Regions from separate parts of the Rhodococcus sp. 27YEA15 genome, predicted to be linked through region 1. Evidence: riboswitches for the same ligand, from Rfam matches in the RefSeq annotation. Region 1 holds a riboswitch; each other region holds the start of a gene.
The links. Region 1 has a riboswitch for cobalamin ahead of metE (5-methyltetrahydropteroyltriglutamate--homocysteine S-methyltransferase). Riboswitches for the same ligand answer to the same signal wherever they lie in the genome.
Positions count from the first base shown of each region.

Region 2: linked by a shared signal. The riboswitch ahead of ABH922_RS00745 (CbtB domain-containing protein) and the one ahead of metE (5-methyltetrahydropteroyltriglutamate--homocysteine S-methyltransferase) in region 1 are both predicted to bind cobalamin.
Region 3: linked by a shared signal. The riboswitch ahead of ABH922_RS15540 (ABC transporter substrate-binding protein) and the one ahead of metE (5-methyltetrahydropteroyltriglutamate--homocysteine S-methyltransferase) in region 1 are both predicted to bind cobalamin.

Region 1 is NZ_JBMHHW010000001.1:526,745-532,050, forward strand. It holds gene ABH922_RS02435 (cytochrome P450) at 1-96, shown strand, start outside; gene ABH922_RS02440 (cupin domain-containing protein) at 196-876, shown strand; gene metE (5-methyltetrahydropteroyltriglutamate--homocysteine S-methyltransferase) at 937-3,201, opposite strand; cobalamin riboswitch at 3,360-3,557, opposite strand; gene ABH922_RS02450 (helix-turn-helix domain-containing protein) at 3,676-4,110, opposite strand; gene ABH922_RS02455 (response regulator) at 4,332-4,940, opposite strand; gene ABH922_RS02460 (sensor histidine kinase) at 4,937-5,306, opposite strand, start outside.
Region 2 is NZ_JBMHHW010000001.1:160,259-165,564, reverse strand. It holds gene ABH922_RS00760 (LuxR C-terminal-related transcriptional regulator) at 1-1,232, shown strand, start outside; gene ABH922_RS00755 (alpha/beta fold hydrolase) at 1,245-1,988, opposite strand; gene mhuD (mycobilin-forming heme oxygenase MhuD) at 2,034-2,342, shown strand; cobalamin riboswitch at 2,419-2,543, shown strand; gene ABH922_RS00745 (CbtB domain-containing protein) at 2,569-2,763, shown strand; gene ABH922_RS00740 (CbtA family protein) at 2,754-3,518, shown strand; gene ABH922_RS00735 (NAD(P)-binding domain-containing protein) at 3,577-5,306, opposite strand, start outside.
Region 3 is NZ_JBMHHW010000001.1:3,276,044-3,281,349, forward strand. It holds gene ABH922_RS15535 (FecCD family ABC transporter permease) at 1-1,022, opposite strand, end outside; gene ABH922_RS15540 (ABC transporter substrate-binding protein) at 1,022-2,017, opposite strand; cobalamin riboswitch at 2,136-2,306, opposite strand; gene ABH922_RS15545 (MMPL family transporter) at 2,355-4,475, shown strand; gene ABH922_RS15550 (hypothetical protein) at 4,602-4,730, shown strand; gene ABH922_RS15555 (GNAT family N-acetyltransferase) at 4,684-5,151, opposite strand; gene ABH922_RS15560 (SDR family oxidoreductase) at 5,256-5,306, shown strand, end outside.

The DNA of each region.
Region 1 (5,306 bases):
CGACGCGGGGTACGCCTGGAGCTGAACGGTCAGCCCGAGCGTGGTTGGAGCTCGCTGGTCAATCAGCTCAACGCCCTCCCGGTGAAGCTGGGATAGAGAATCTTCGACATTCGAGCCGCTGCGCCGTCGGTGGCCGGACTGCTCGGCGGTCCACCCCGTCAAGGCGCGCGGATACGTACTTATCTGAGGAGTAAATTGACACGCTCGACGAGCACGGCCTCGAAGATCGCCGCACGAAACGTAGTCGGAATAGCGCGAGCCTCCGGCAGGCTTCTGACCGTGGGAACGCTCGCCGTTATTCTTGCCGGATGCGCCGGTGACAGCGACGACAAGTCCGATTCCACTGACACGAAGCCGGTTTCACAGGTATCGGTCAGCGATCCCCGACTCGTGATCACCGGTCACGACGATCAGAAACGAGGCCTGGTAGTCAGCGACCAGCGCATCGCGCCCAACCCCAATCTCACTGCCGACGGATGGCAGTCGGCCATGCTGTGGGGTGCGGACGGGCCGGGGCATTTCCCGGACGACGGTACGGGATCGGTGACGAGCCCGCCGATGCCGGCACCCGGTGGAGTCCGGTTGGCCGAGTTGGTCGTCTATCCGACGGGTCAGGGCCCGGCAGGCGCATCCGATAACAGTCCGGACGCGATCACCAAGTCCGATCCGAACTCGCCGATTCACCACACGCCCTCTGCGGATCTCGTGGTTGTTCTCGAGGGTGAGGTCGAACTGCAACTCGACTCCGGAAATGTCGTCCTCAAGCAGGGGGATTACCTCGTGCAGAACGGAACTGCGCACGCGTGGCACAACCGCACCGACAGTCCGGCGCGGCTTGGTGTCGTGGTACTGGGTGCAGCGCACGACGGATACTGACACCCTCGTGCGCCTTTTCGGTAGTGGACGCTACCGAAAAGGCGCACAGGGGTTTTGCCGCTAGAGTTCCGCGCGCACCAGTTTCGCGGCCTCGACGAGGTTGCGCAGCGACGCTTCCACCTCGACCTGCCCGCGGGTCTTGAGGCCGCAGTCCGGGTTCACCCAGAGACGCTCGACCGGAACGGCTTTGAGGGCCTCACGCAGTGAGTCGGCGATCTCGTCGACGCCGGGAACGCGCGGCGAGTGGATGTCGTAGACACCCGGCCCGACGCCCAGGTCGAAACCGACGGTACTCAGGTCGCCGAGCACCTCCATATGTGAACGTGCTGCTTCGATGGACGTGACGTCCGCGTCGAGCCCGGCGATGGCACCGATGACCGCACCGAACTCGGAGTAGCACAGGTGCGTGTGGATCGCGGTGGAGTCCGCGACACCAGAGGTGGCCAGGCGGAACGAACCGACAGACCAGTCGAGATAGGTGGGCTGGTCGGCGGCGCGTAGCGGCAACAGCTCGCGCAGGGCAGGCTCGTCGACCTGGATGATGCGGATGCCTGCGGTCTGAAGATCGACCGTCTCGTCCCGAATCGCGAGTGCTACCTGGTTGGCGGAGTCGGCCAACGGCTGATCGTCACGAACGAACGACCACGCCAGGATCGTGACGGGACCGGTGAGCATGCCCTTGACCGGCTTGTCGGTCAGCGACTGGGCGTAGGTGATCCAGTCGACGGTCATCGGGTTCGGACGCGAGACGTCACCGTAGAGGATCGGCGGACGCACGCAACGGGTTCCGTACGACTGTACCCAGCCGTTGGTGGTGGCGAAGAAACCCTCCAACTGCTCGGCGAAGTACTGGACCATGTCGTTGCGCTCGGGTTCACCGTGCACCAGCACGTCGATGTCCAGCTTCTCCTGCAGTGCAACCACATCGGCGATCTCGGCGCGCATACGGCGCAGGTACTCGCTCTGGTCGATCTCACCCGTGCGCAGTGCGGCACGCGCAACGCGGATCTGGGAGGTCTGTGGATACGAACCGATGGTCGTGGTGGGCAGTGCAGGCAGGTCGTGCACCTCGGCCTGGAGTTTCCGGCGCTCGGCGGCGGGGGCGCGGCCGAGCGCGGAGTTCAGGACGGCGTCGAGGCGGCCGCGGACCGTGGCATCGTTGAGGCGGCGATCGTCGCGGCGGGTGGACGCGGCTGCGCGGGCGAGCGCGAACTCGTCCTCGACCGACTCGCGGCCCTGCGTGAGAGCTGTTGCCAGGGTGACGACTTCCTTGACCTTCTCGGTGCCGAACGCGAGCCACGACCGCAGCGCCTTGTCGACGTCGGTTTCAGCGTCGAGGGTGTACGGGACGTGCAGGAGCGAGCACGAGGTGGATACCGCGAGCGTGTCGACGCTACCGAGCAGTGCGCCCAGGGTGGCCAGCGCGGCGTCGAGGTCGGTGCGCCAGATGTTGCGTCCGTCGACGACACCGGCGACGACGAACTTTCCGCTGAGATCCGGCACGGATCCGATGCAATCGTCACCGGCGACCAGATCGATCGCGATACCTTCGACGTCGGTGGACGCGAGAGCGGGCAGTGCCTCGCCGAGTGAACCGAAGTACGACGCCAGCAAGATGGCCGGCCGATCGGTCAGCGCCGAAAGTTCGGCGTACGCAGCGCGTGCCTGCTCGATCTCCGCTGCCGTTCGGTCACCGACCAGCGCGGGTTCGTCGAGCTGCACCCATTCGGCGCCTGCTGCTTTCAACTGGCCGAGCAGGTCTGCGTAGAGGGGGAGCAGTTCACTCAAACGCGAGAGCAGTGGAGTGTCGGTGCCGACCGCCTTCGAGAGCAGCAAGAACGTGACCGGGCCGATGACCACGGGTCGGGCGTTGATGCCGGCTTCGGTGGCCTCGGCGAGTTCGGTGAGCACCTTCGACGCGTCGAGTGCGAAGGTGGTCGACGGCGAGATCTCGGGAACGAGGTAGTGGTAGTTGGTATCGAACCACTTGGTCATCTCGAGAGGTGTGATGGTGTCGGTGCCGCGGGCAGCCGCGAAGTACCGGTCCAACGGATCGGCGATCGACGCGACACGCTCGGGCAGCGCGCCGAGAAGCACTGCGGTGTCGAGGATCTGATCGTAGAACGAGAACGTGTTGACCGGGATGGAATCGAGGCCCTGTTCACGCTGTGCGGCCAAGCCCCGCCGCCGGAGATCACGGGCGCTCTGCTGCAGGGCGGCGGCGTCGACGCGGCCGGCCCAGTAGCTTTCGGTTGCCCGCTTGAGTTCGCGATTGGGACCGATGCGCGGTGAGCCCAGCACGGTCGAGACGAAAGGTGTTGTCACGGAGTTTCTCCAGTTTGCCAATGCACTGATGGCCACTGCCGGTAGACGGGTACACCTCACCAGGCTTCGACGGTGTCGAGCATTGCTGCCTGCACCGCGAACGAAGCCTTACGAAGATCTACTCGCCCATTCCACGAGGCGGTGGACCGTCGGACACGGCGTGCCCGACACAGTCGGCAGGTCTTCGGACTCGCGGGCTCTCGATCGGGTGGATCGAACCTACTGGCCGTCGCTTCCCAGGCGAATGCCCAGTGCGTAGACGGCGGTCGTTCCTGCTTACCGCTGCGGGACAGTCCCGGATTTTCACCGGGTTCCCTCTCACCTCGTCGGCGTGTGCCGGCGAGGCTTCGACGCCGGGAACGGTCTTCGGGGCTCCTCATGACCGTTCCGGGCGAACCAGCTGCGCCCTCCAGCATAGGGCTACCGGGGTGTCAGCGGAAAAGTGCGCTGTCCTGGTGTGAATCGACGGCCGTGTCAGGCGCGGGAGAGGTAGGAGTTGGAGTCCGGTGGGACTCTGGGCAGACGCTCCGACGTTCGGAGGTTCTCGGCCATTTCCACGAGTAGGTCCTGCGAGGATTCGGACAGGTCCACCACTCGCGACGTCAGATTCCGCAGCCGGACGTTGTGGAGTTGCTCGACGACGGTGAGATCGGCTCCACCGCTGGAAACGGCTCGCGGGGCTTCGGACGGACCGTAGAAGTAGTCGGGGTGAACTCCGAAGAAGTGTGCGAGTGCCGCAACGATCTCCGGTGACGGGTTGGTACGGACGCCGGTACGCAGTTGCGAAAGGTACGGCGTGGAGATCCGGCAACCACGTTCGGCCATTGCGCGAACCACGACAGCATTGGTGACGTGGAATTCGGAGGTGTCGAACAATGTGTTCAAACGTCGATTGAATGTATTCGGCATGAGACTTCCCTCCCGATTGCACGTCTCCATTGTGGATAACTGCGTCATAACCAGTGTGCCGCTACGGAGGCGTCGGCGATGGGGTCTAACGTCCCTCAGCCACGGGTTATCGTAGGGTATTTCGTCCCCTCTTGGCGTGAATCGGGCAAATTTGCCGAAAAATGTGGTTGCGAAACAGTTGCCAGTACGTCCAACTTGTCGTAGATCTGGATGATGGTGGGCTACAGCCACCCGTTGGATTCCGAGATCTTCACGGCCTCGGCCCGCGTCGAGGCGCCCGTCTTGCCAATTGCAGCGGACAGGTGATTGCGAACAGTACCGGCGGACAGAAACAACGCCGCCGCGATGGCGGCCACCGGCGCACCGTCCCGCGCCGCCCGCAGGACATCGCTCTCACGTTCCGTCAAAGGCGACTCGCCACTGGTCAGGCTGTCTGCGGCCAACGTCGGATCAACGACGCGAAGACCGGCGTGCACACGCCGGACCGCGTCGGCGAGTTGTCGAGCCGGCGTGTCCTTGACCACAAACCCGCCGGCACCGGCGTGCAGTGCCTTTCGAAGAAATCCCGGGCGACCGAAGGTGGTGACGATGAGGACCCGGGTTTCCGGAACAGCGGCGCGAAGTGCGGCAGTGGCCGTGATGCCGTCCATGCCGGGCATCTCGACGTCCAACAGCGCCACATCCGGTCGATATTCGAGTGCAGCGGCAACCACTTCGTCGCCACGGCCCACTTCGGCGACGACGTCGAGGTCGGGTTCGAGATCGAGTAGTGCCGCCAACGCGCCGCGGACCAGCGCCTGGTCGTCGGCCAAGAGCAATCGAATACTCACACCGCCTCCTTCTCCGTCACCTGCAGCGTGAAACCACCATTTTCCGGTGCAGCGATGATCAGCTTCGCTCCGGCGGCCCCGGCGCGCTCTCGCAGTCCGATCAAGCCGTTGCCGGACCCGGTCGTGACCGACCCCCGGCCGTCGTCGGATACGGAGACGCTCGATCGGTCGACGCTGATGCGGCACTGTCGAGCGCCGCTGTGCCGGACGACGTTGGTGACGCCTTCGCGGATGGTCCAGGCGAAGAGTTCGCGCAGCCGAGTCGGGACGACGTCGGTGCTTCCCGGCACTTCGGCTTCGATCCCGGCAGCGCGTAGTGCTTCGCGTGCGCGGGCTATCTCCACTGGAAGCGAAAGGCCGCGGAAT
Region 2 (5,306 bases), 370 kb from region 1:
GGCTCGCCGGCGAGTGCGACCGGGCCACCGAAATAACGCGCAGGCTGGCCCATCTGAGCCGCAGCGCCCTCGAACACCATCCCGAGAACGTGAGCAACCAGCTTCCGATCATGCGGTTGCAGTTCGCAATCACCTATCAGCTCAACGGTCGGTTCGCCGAATCGACCATCGAAGCCCGAACGGCCTACTGGGGCGGGGTCTCCCAAGGTATCGATTTCGTCGCCCGCAACGCAGCGGGCAGTGCCGCCATGAGCTGGGCGATACTCGGAGAGCCTCGCCAGGCCCGGCATTGGTCGGTCATGGAGCGGAAACACCCCAACTCCCACAGTTGGCTCGGGCCGATGGTCAAGGTTGCCGGACTGGTCGCCACGGCATTGGCAGCACTCGACTCACTCGACTTCTCGACAGCTCGCCGAGCCTTGCAAGAGTTGGGACATCCGACCGAGAGCGAGGAACTGTGGGCTTTCGTGACATACGCGCATTGCCAACTCGCTCTAGCCGAGAACGACGCGTTCACCGCTCTGCCGCTGCTACAAACCGCCGTGGCGGCACACGCGAAGCAATGCACTCCGTCGGCGTTCGCCACACCGCTCATGAGGTCCACCGAGACAGATCTACTGCTGGCGCTGGGCGAAGGCAACAAGGCGGCAGCCCTCGCCGAGCGCATCGTCGATCCCGCGTCCAACCCGTGGACGTTGACGTCGGTCGCTCGACTCCGTCAACGAACCGGCCACCCCGAGGCCGCCATCGCACTATGCCACCAATTCGACTGGGCACGTGATTCGTATCCGCGCGCGCACATGGAAACCCTACTCGTCCAAGCAGTTGCACACGACGCGCTGGGAGAGCAGCGATACGCGACCGACGCCTGGTCCAAAGCGTGCAGCATCGCCGACCAGACGGGACTACTCCGGCCGTTCTCGACCATTACCGCAGCGGACGTCGACCGCCTGGAATCAGCAGCGAAAACCGACTCGCCCGCGCTCGCCGAATTTCGGAACTCCCTTCACCGGGAACCTTTCCCACCATCGGTGCACATAGTCTCTCTGACCGAGCGCGAACGCACCGTGCTGGCACTGCTGTCGCTGGGGCTGGGGTCGGCGGCGATGGCCGACAAACTCTTCGTATCCGTCAACACCGTCAAGACCCAACTCCGGACCATGTACCGAAAGCTCGACGCGCACAACAAGAACGAGGCCATTGCCAACGCGCGGGAACTGCGCTTGCTCTGAAACGAACACCACTCAGGATCGACGGTGTTCGACGAGTAAATCCGTCACAGCGGCGCGGTAAGACTCCGGCTGATCGTCGTGAACGAGATGTCCGGCGTCGGCGATACGCACGTAGCGAGTGCCGGGTCGCCGTGCCATCTCCTGCATCTGCCCCGGCGGGGTGATCGTGAACTCGCCCTCGACGAGCAGTGCGGGAACCGACACCGCGTTCCACTGATCCCAGAAATGTCGGATACCCCATTCCTCGGAGATGTCGCGGAAAGTGGAGACATCTCCGTGCAGGTACCAGCCGTCGTCGCGGCGTTCGAACGAGTCGAGAAAATACTGCCCGGCCACCGGGCCGAAGAAATCGGTCACGGCGTCCGCCGATGCAAACGGTTGCGGCCACGCCGCCACCATCTGCGCCCAATCCGCAGCGGTGCGCCCCCGAAAGTCGGGGGCCATGTCCTCGAGCACCAACGCCGTCACCTTGTCCGGGTGTGCAGCCGCGAAGCACCAGGCGTGCAGCGCACCCATCGAGTGCCCGATCACGATCATCGGCTCGCCGATCTCCGCGACGGCGGACGTAAGATCCTCGACGAACGCTTCCGTGGTCAGTTCGGCCGGTGCCGGTCGTGCGTGGCCGGCCGCGTCGAAGGTGTAGACGTGACCGAACTGCCGAATCCACGGGACGTGCCGACGCCAGGTGCGGGCACTGCCCATCAGTCCGTGCAACAACAGAATCGGCCTGCCGCTCCCACCTTCGTCATGCAACACGAGTGTCACCGTACGCGCGCAGGACACACAGGTAATGTCGATTCCATGGCAGTCGTGAAGATCAATGCAATCGAAGTTCCCGAGGGTGCAGGCCCCGAATTGGAGAAGCGGTTCGGAGCGCGTGCTCACGCCGTGGAGAACTCTCCCGGATTCCTCGGATTCCAACTCCTTCGCCCCACCGCCGGTGAGAGCCGCTACTTCGTGGTGACGCAGTGGGAGTCCGAGCAGGCATTCGCCGACTGGCGTGACGGCCCCGCTCGTGAAGCTCATGCAGGCGAACGCGCGAAGCCGGTAGCCTCGGGCGCATCGCTGCTCGAGTTCGAAGTTGTCCTGGACGTGGCAGCAAAGAGCTGATCCGGTCGAGGATTGTGCTCGCGTTGCGAGCACAATCCTCCTCACGCGTTGACACGAGCGGGCCGTAGTGCCAAAGTTCGCTTGTTAACGCGATGGTTCGACAGGAATCCGGTGCAAGCCCGGAGCGGTCGCGCCACTGTAATTCTGGGCGTCCCGCACGCCCAGACAGCCAGATACTTCGGCCATCGCATGGACCTAGGGGACGCGAAAATCCCAGGAGGCTTCGATGGCTCTCGCCTATTCTCCCGATTCGTCGATCGACTCGGCTCGACTCGCTTGGATCGCCGCAGCCGTGGTGCTGCTCTCGATGCTCGCGCTCTACGTGGTCGGATTCGACCAGGGCGCGATATCTCGTACCGGCATGTACATGCATGAACTCATGCACGACGGACGCCACCTGATGGGCCTGCCGTGCCACTAGTCGACAATTTCACGAAGCTTCTCATTCGTGGTTTGTTGGCCGGTTTGATCGCAGGCATCCTTGCCGGCGGTGTCGCGTTCGTGCTCGGTGAGCCGCACGTCAATGCCGCCATCGCGATCGAAGAGGCCGACAGTGCTGCCGACGGATCCGCCGGTCACACCCACGGTGACGAAGAAGCCCCGCTAGTCAGTCGCGACGGCCAACGTGGCGGCCTGTTCCTGGCCACCTCGCTGGCCGGGCTCGCGCTGGGAGCGATCTTCGCCGTCGTCGCCCACTACGGTCGTCGAATCACCACAATGTCTGGACCGCTACTGGCGATCATCATCGCCGTCGGAGGCTGGTTGGCCATCGAGGCCGTACCGTTCTTCAAGTACCCGGCCAATCCTCCGGCCGTCGGTGATCCCGACACCATCAACCAGCGAACCCTCTTGTGGCTCGCTGCCGTGATCCTCGGACTGCTGGCCGTCACCGCTGCCGCAGCTGCCGCGAAAGCCGTCGCCGGACACGAGTTCCTGTCCGTGCGCATCGCCGCTCCGGTCGCAGCTTTCCTGGTGATCGTCGCGATCGGATACATCTCACTTCCCGGCGTCAACGAGGTGGGCTCCGACTTCCCGGCCACCCTGCTCTGGGAGTTCCGACTCTCGTCCCTCGCCACCCAGGCAACGCTCTGGCTGGTGCTGGGGTTGGCCTTCGCTTTCCTGACCGACCGGGCCACCAAGAACTCCGAGATCGCTCGCAAGTTCGCGGTCCGCTGACCCGTTTGCTGTGCGCCTTTGTCAACCCTCGGGGGTTGACAAAGGCGCACAGCAGTTTTTAGGTCAGGTGATGTACTTCCTGAAGTCCGTAGACCGGGGTCGGGATCCCCTCGTAACGGGCCTTCAACTGCAGGGCCAGGTACAGCGAGTAATGGCGCGACTGATGCAGATTTCCGCCGTGGAACCACAGCGCTTCCTGCTGCGTCGGCTTCCACATGTTGCGCTGCTCACCCTCCCACGGCCCCGGATCCTTGGTCGTGTCCGAGCCGAGGCCCCACACCTTGCCGACCTTGTCGGCGGTGTCCTGACCTATCAGATCTGCCACCCACCCGTTCATAGAGCCGTAACCGGTTGCGTAGACCACCACGTCGGCAGGCAGTTCCGTGCCGTCTTCGAGGATCACGCTGTTCTCGGTGAGTTCACGGATGTTGCCGTGGGCAAGCTTGATGTCACCGTTGGCAACGAGTTCGGCTGCACCGACGTCGATGTAGTAGCCCGACCCGCGTCGTAGGTACTTCATGAACAAGCCCGAGCCGTCGTCGCCCCAGTCGTGGTCGAAGCCGGCCTTCTCGAGACGATCGTAGAAGTCCTTGTCGCGCTCGCGGATGGCGTCGTAGACGGGGATCTGGAATTCGTGCATGATCCGATACGGCAGCGAACCGAAGGTCAGATCCGCCTTGTGCGTGGTCATCCCGGCGGCCAGTGCGCGCTCCGAGTACAGATCGCCCAGACCGAGGTCCATGAGGGAATCCGACTTCACGATGTGCGTCGAGCTGCGCTGCACCATCGTGACGTCGACGCCGTTCTCCCACAGGGCGCCGCAGATGTCGTGCGAGGAGTTGTTCGCGCCGATGACGACGACCTTCTTGCCCACGTACTGATCCGGGCCGGGGTGCTTGCTCGAGTGGTGCTGATCGCCGAGGAACTTGTCCTGACCGGGGAACGTCGGGACGTTCGCCTTGCCGGACATGCCGGTCGCCATCACCAACTGCTTGGGACGCAACGTCAACTGCTCGCCGTTACGGTTGACCTCGACGGTCCATTCCTGCGTCTTCTCGTCGAACGACGCGGAGGTGCAGGTGGTGGAGCTCCAGTACGGAACCTCCATGACCTTGGTGTACATCTCGAGCCAGTCGCCGATCTTGTCCTTGGGAGCGAACACCGGCCAGTTCTCGGGGAAGGGCATGTACGGCAGGTGGTCGTACCAGACCGGGTCGTGCAGGCACAGGGACTTGTAGCGGCCACGCCACTGATCACCGGGGCGCGCATGACTGTCGATCACGATTGCCGGAACCCCGAGCTGACGCATCCGTGCACCGAGCGCGATGCCACCCTGCCCGCCGCCGACTATCACCACGTACGGCTGTGTGGTGTAACCGAGTTCGCGGTCCTCGATCTCCTTCTCCTCCGCCCAGGTGATGCGATTCGGGTCAGCGCCGTGCTTCGCGCCACGCGGGCGACGGGTGCCTTTGCCTTCCTCGTGCCCTTTCAGTTCCTGCAACGACGTAAGCAGGGTCCAGCCCTCGTCGCCCTTGAGACGAAGGTGTCCGTGCGCCCGGCCGGTTGCCGTCTCGAACGCGATCCAGGCAGAAGTGACCCCATCGGCTTCGTCGGGTGTCTCGGTGGTGTGAAATCCGGACGGATCGGTGTCCGCGAGACGGTCGGTGAGCATGTCGGCGATCTGCTCGCGCCCCTCGACGGTCTTGATGTTCCAGGTGAACGAGACTAGGTCACGCCAGAAGCTGTCGAGTGCGAACTTGCCTACAACTCGCTCGATGTCACGAGCTG
Region 3 (5,306 bases), 2.7 Mb from region 1:
CGATACTGTCGGTAAAGCATCCAGACGAAGATCGGCGCACCGACCAGCGCGGTGACCACACCCACCGGCACCTCGGTCGACTGGGCGACCGACCGCGACGCAGTATCGGCAGCCACCATTGCCACCGCCCCTAACAGCGCCGCTGCCGGAAGCAGTCGGATCGCCCTGGTACCCACCATGAATCCCGCAAGGTGCGGAATCAGCAACCCGATGAATCCGATACCACCGGCAACACTGACAGCGGCTCCGGCAAGTACGGACACTGCCAGCAACGACAGCACCCGAAAACGGCGCACGTTCATACCGAGAGCCGCAGCGCCGTCGTCACCGGTCTGCAGCACGTCCATCCATTTGGCACTGAGCAACAGGGCAATACCGATCACCAGCAGGGTCAGCGTCGGAAACGTCAGTGTCGACCAGCGGGCGTCACCGAATCCACCCGCCAGCCAGTGCATCAGGCCGGTGATATGACGCTCGTCTGCCACGACGAGCATGACGAAGGTGATGAGGGCCGAAAATATCTGCCCCAGCGCCACACCCACCAAGATGATCGCCGTCGGCTGTGGATATCGGCCGCCGATGAGCAAGGCGAGGAAGAGCGGAATCATGGCGCCGACGAAAGCGGCCACCGGAATGGTGAAAACACCGAGTACACCTGATCCGATACCGAGAACGCTGACCAGCACAACCATGAACCCGGCGCCGGACGAGACACCGAGGAGGTACGGATCGGCCAGGGGATTTCGGGTGACGGCCTGCGCCACGGCGCCTGCCATGGCCAATGACGCGCCGACCACCGCGGCGGTGAGCGCGCGGGGCAGGCGGGAGTCGATCACAATCGACTCCCGCGCCGGTGTCCACCAGGTCTCGAAACTTCCCGGGAGCATGCGCGAGCCGACTATGGCCCACACGTCGCCGACCGGAATACGTACCGAGCCGAACGAGACTGCCAATCCCATCACCACAGCCAGAGCTACGGCAAGCCCCAGCAGTAGCGCCGAGTACCCGGACCGGGTGCGCATCACGGTGTCGTGACCACGCCCGGATGCAGCGCCGCTGCAATGGTTTGAGCCGACCGCACCAGACGGGGGCTCTCGAAGAAGTCGGAGAGCGGGACAACCACGAACCGATTCTGTTGAACGGCCGGAGTGGTAGCCATGACCGGGTGCGACTTGAGGAAATCGATCTTCTGCTCGGCGGACTCGTCGCCGTAGTCGAGGACGACTACCGCCTGCGGAGCGCGTTCACCGACAACTTCCCACGTGGTCTTGACGTATGGCCGCTCACCTTCGGAATAGATGTTCGATGCCCCGGCGTAGTCGCCTACCAACTGACCGACACCGACTCCACCGATCGTCGTCGGCACGTCCTTGCCGCCGTCGTAGAAGAAGGTCGGCACGACCGGGGTGTCGGCAACAGCAGCCTTCACCGCGTCAAGTCCGCCGACAACCTGCTCGGTTACCGCAGCAGCACCTTCCTCGACACCGAGAACTCGGCCCAACTGCGAGTAATCGTTCTCGAGCATCGAGATGTCCGGAAATCCCTTACCGCAATATTCGGAGAACAGAAAGGTATTGATTCCCCGCTCCGCGAACAGCTCTCGGGACCGGCCTTCCTTCTCTTGGAAGGCACTGCTCATGCCGCCCACGATCAGATCCGGGTCCAGATCGAGTATCTGTTCTGCAGTGGGGTACTCCTTGGCCAGGTTGGTGATCTTGGCGAACTGTTCTGCGGTTTCCGGCGTGGGAGTGGCATTGCCGTAACCCATTCCGACGATCCGATCCCCGACGCCCATCTCTATGAGTACCTCGGTGACGTGGTTGTTCATGGTGACGATGCGCTGTGGAGGTGCGTCGAAGGTTTCTTCACGATCACAGTTGGTGATCGTGACTGGTTGCGCGAAGGATTCGGTGGATGCCGAGTCCTGGGCCGCATCGCCCTTCGAACAACCGGCAGCGACGAGAGCGACCGCGAACAACGACACTGCGGCGCGAACTGGGGTGAATTTCGGTGACACGAGGACCTCGAAAGGGGGCTCAGAGCCACGAAGGAGAACCCGGCGAACTCTCGGGCCCACATACCGTCACGGGCCAGAGCTCCCGCTGGACTTCCGTTTCGTAGACCACGACGAATGGGATGTCGCACACCACCCGGCGGGTAATCGGGCTCGTCCGCACCCGGCGAATACCGAGTGCCGACCTACCGTTGCGGGTCAGCGCCGGATTCGGACCGGCTTCCCCCACACGCGTGGCTTGCAAGTGCTTGAAAGCAGTATGCACGACGCTTCCGGAAGAAGACCAAACGACCACTACAGTCGACCTCGAACCGAACCGTCACCACACCGGAGTTGATCAATGACACGCTGGGCCCATATCGTCGTAGCTCGAAAATGGTGGGTTCTGTCCCTCGCGGTTCTGATAGTTCTCATCAGCGGTGTGTGGGGCCTGGGAGTGTTCGGCAAACTCGGTCAAGGCGGATTCATCGATCCGGGTAGCGACTCCGCGAAGGTCGCGAACATCATCGAGGACAACCTCGGACCGCAGACCCCGGACATCATCGCTCTCTACACCCCGTCCGACGGCGGCAGCCTCGACGACATCGGTCCGGCGGTGAACACCGTCATCGACGCGTTTGAGGCCGACGTACCGACGGCAGCGGTGAAGTCCTACTGGACTGCCGACGCCACCACCCGCGCAAACCTGCTCTCGCACGACGGACGAACCGGCGCCGTCGCCATCACCTTGGCACCGGACTCGGGCGTCACCGCTGCGGGCTTCGCCGATGTGCTCACCACCCTCGACGTGCCAGGAGCCGATGCGCAATTCGCGGGCAACACCGTGGTAGGCATTGCGTTCAACACCAAACTCGAACAGGATCTGGTGGTCGCCGAGGCCATCGCCATCCCGATCACATTGGTGTTGCTGGTGTTCATCTTCGGTGGGATCGTCGCGGCGGCGGTCCCGGTATTCGTCGGAATCCTCAGCGTTCTCAGTGCTCTCGCAGTGCTTCGGCTCCTGACGTTGTTGACCGAGGTGTCGTCGTTCTCGATCAACGTCGCCTCCTTGCTGGGCTTGGGACTGGCCATCGACTACGGACTGTTCGTCGTCGGCCGTTTCCGTGAGGAATTGAATGCGGGGTCGGAACCGGGTGCTGCTGCGAGACGAACCCTTCTCACCGCGGGTCGAACAGTCATGTTCTCCGGATTACTTCTCATCTGCGCGTTCAGCGGCATGCTCGTCTTTCCCCAAGAGGTCATCAAGTCCCTGGGCTTCGGAGCCATCGCAGCAGTGCTCAGCGCGGCAGTCCTCTCGCTCACCGCTGTTCCGGCTTTGTTGGCCGTCCTCGGCCATCGCATCAATGCCTGGACCTGGCGCAAGGATGCCGCCCAACGCGGTGAGGAACGCTCACAACGGTTCTGGGGTCGAGTCGCTTCCTGGGTGATGAAACGCCCCGTCGCCGTCTCCGTCACCATCGTCGCCATTCTTCTGGTAATGGCGTCGCCGCTTCTCGGTGCACGCCTGGGCGAACTCTCGTACACCGCTCTACCGGACAATGATCCAGCTCGTATCGCGACGGACACCCTTGTCAACGACTTTCCGCAGACCGGCAACGGGGCCACGCTGATCTTGCAGGCAGAAGGTGCCTCGACGCTCAATCCTGCCGAAGGCGCGGCGATAGCCGAAGCCGCCGGACAGGTGGACGGTATCGGCCAGGCAATCGTGGTCGCCAGTACGGCCAAACTGGTGGCCGTCCAGGCTTTCTACAGTGAAGGCTCCACTCCGGAGTCGCAGAGCGCCGCAGTCACCGATCTGCGGGCCATCTCGGCTCCGGACGGAACCCGACTCCTGGTCGGCGGCGGTCAGGCAATGATCGACGACGGCAACAACGCCGTCTTGCACTGGCTGCCTGTCATGGTTCTCATCATGGTGGGCTCGACGTTGATCTTGTTGTTCCTCGCGTTCGGTTCCGTGGTGTTGCCCATCAAGGCCGTGCTGATGGCAGCTCTGAGTCTGGCCACCACATTCGGCGTCCTGACGTTCGTCTTCCAGGACGGTCACGGAGTGCAATTGCTCGGTGTCAGTCAGACACCGCTTGAGGCGACGTTCGTCGTACTGATCCTGGCAGTCGTCTTCGGGTTGTCCACGGACTACGAAGTCTTCCTGATGTCACGCATGGTCGAAGCGAAAAACGGTGGTGCGACCACGGAAGAGGCCGTCAGGTTCGGGGCCGAGCGCACGGGACGCATCGTGACGGCGGCCGCATTGCTGCTGATCGTGGTGACAGGCGCCTTCGCGATGTCCGGACTGTCGGTGATGAAGTTCCTCGGCGTCGGCATGATCGTGGCTCTCATCGTGGATGCAACGGTCATCCGCATGCTCTTGGTGCCGTCGTTGGTCAAACTGATGGGTGAGGCCAACTGGTGGGCGCCTGCATGGATGAAGAAGGTGCACGCGAAGGTCGGGATCGGTCACTGACGTGGGAGTGACCGAGAGTTGACAGTTCTCCCGGAGTGGGTTTCCTACTCCGGGAGTACTGGCTTTCTCAGGAAAATCGGCCCTGCGGCCGATGCTCCTGCCAGGATCGAAGACGAAACTCGAAGCATGAGAATTTTCGAGTGGATCCTCGACGTTCCTGTTCTTCTCCTCGCCTTGGTGTTCCTGTTGTCCGGGACGGTGACGGCTTTCATGCATTTCGAGCCGGAGGACGGGGTGATCCTGACCCGTCATTGACGATCGGTGTCCGCGCGACCTCGAAACGCTCCACGCCCGGATATTTGTTTCCGAGTGGGCGCACCGCGAATCCTGTCGCTTCGTAAAACGCGACGGCGTCTCGATCGGTTTCCGCCACCACGTCCGATCCGGGTGAGTAACCGCGAAGCCATTCGACGAGTGTTTTGCCGACGCCGCGCCTTCGATATTCGGAGGCGGTGGCGAGGTGGAGAAGTTCGGTTCGGTCCTGACCGGGTAGGAAACCGACGACACCGACGACGAGCTCTTCCAGATATGCCGCCGCCAGAACGAATCCGCTCGTCCGGTACTGCTCATACGCCCGCTGGAGGCGGTCGTGATCTTCAGAACCTACTGCGAACGCGAGGATCTCGTGCACGCCGGCGGTGTCCACGTCGATCACCCTGACCTCAACGGCACTCATGGTGTTCGGCTTCGCATCACGTCGACCTGCTCTTCTGGTAGTTCCGGAATCCAGTGTCGCGTTTACACTGGCAGGCGAACTTACTTCGGAGTAAGTTGTCGGCCATGGCCACATACATCGTCACCGGCGGTACCGGCTTCCTCGGTCGAGCCGTC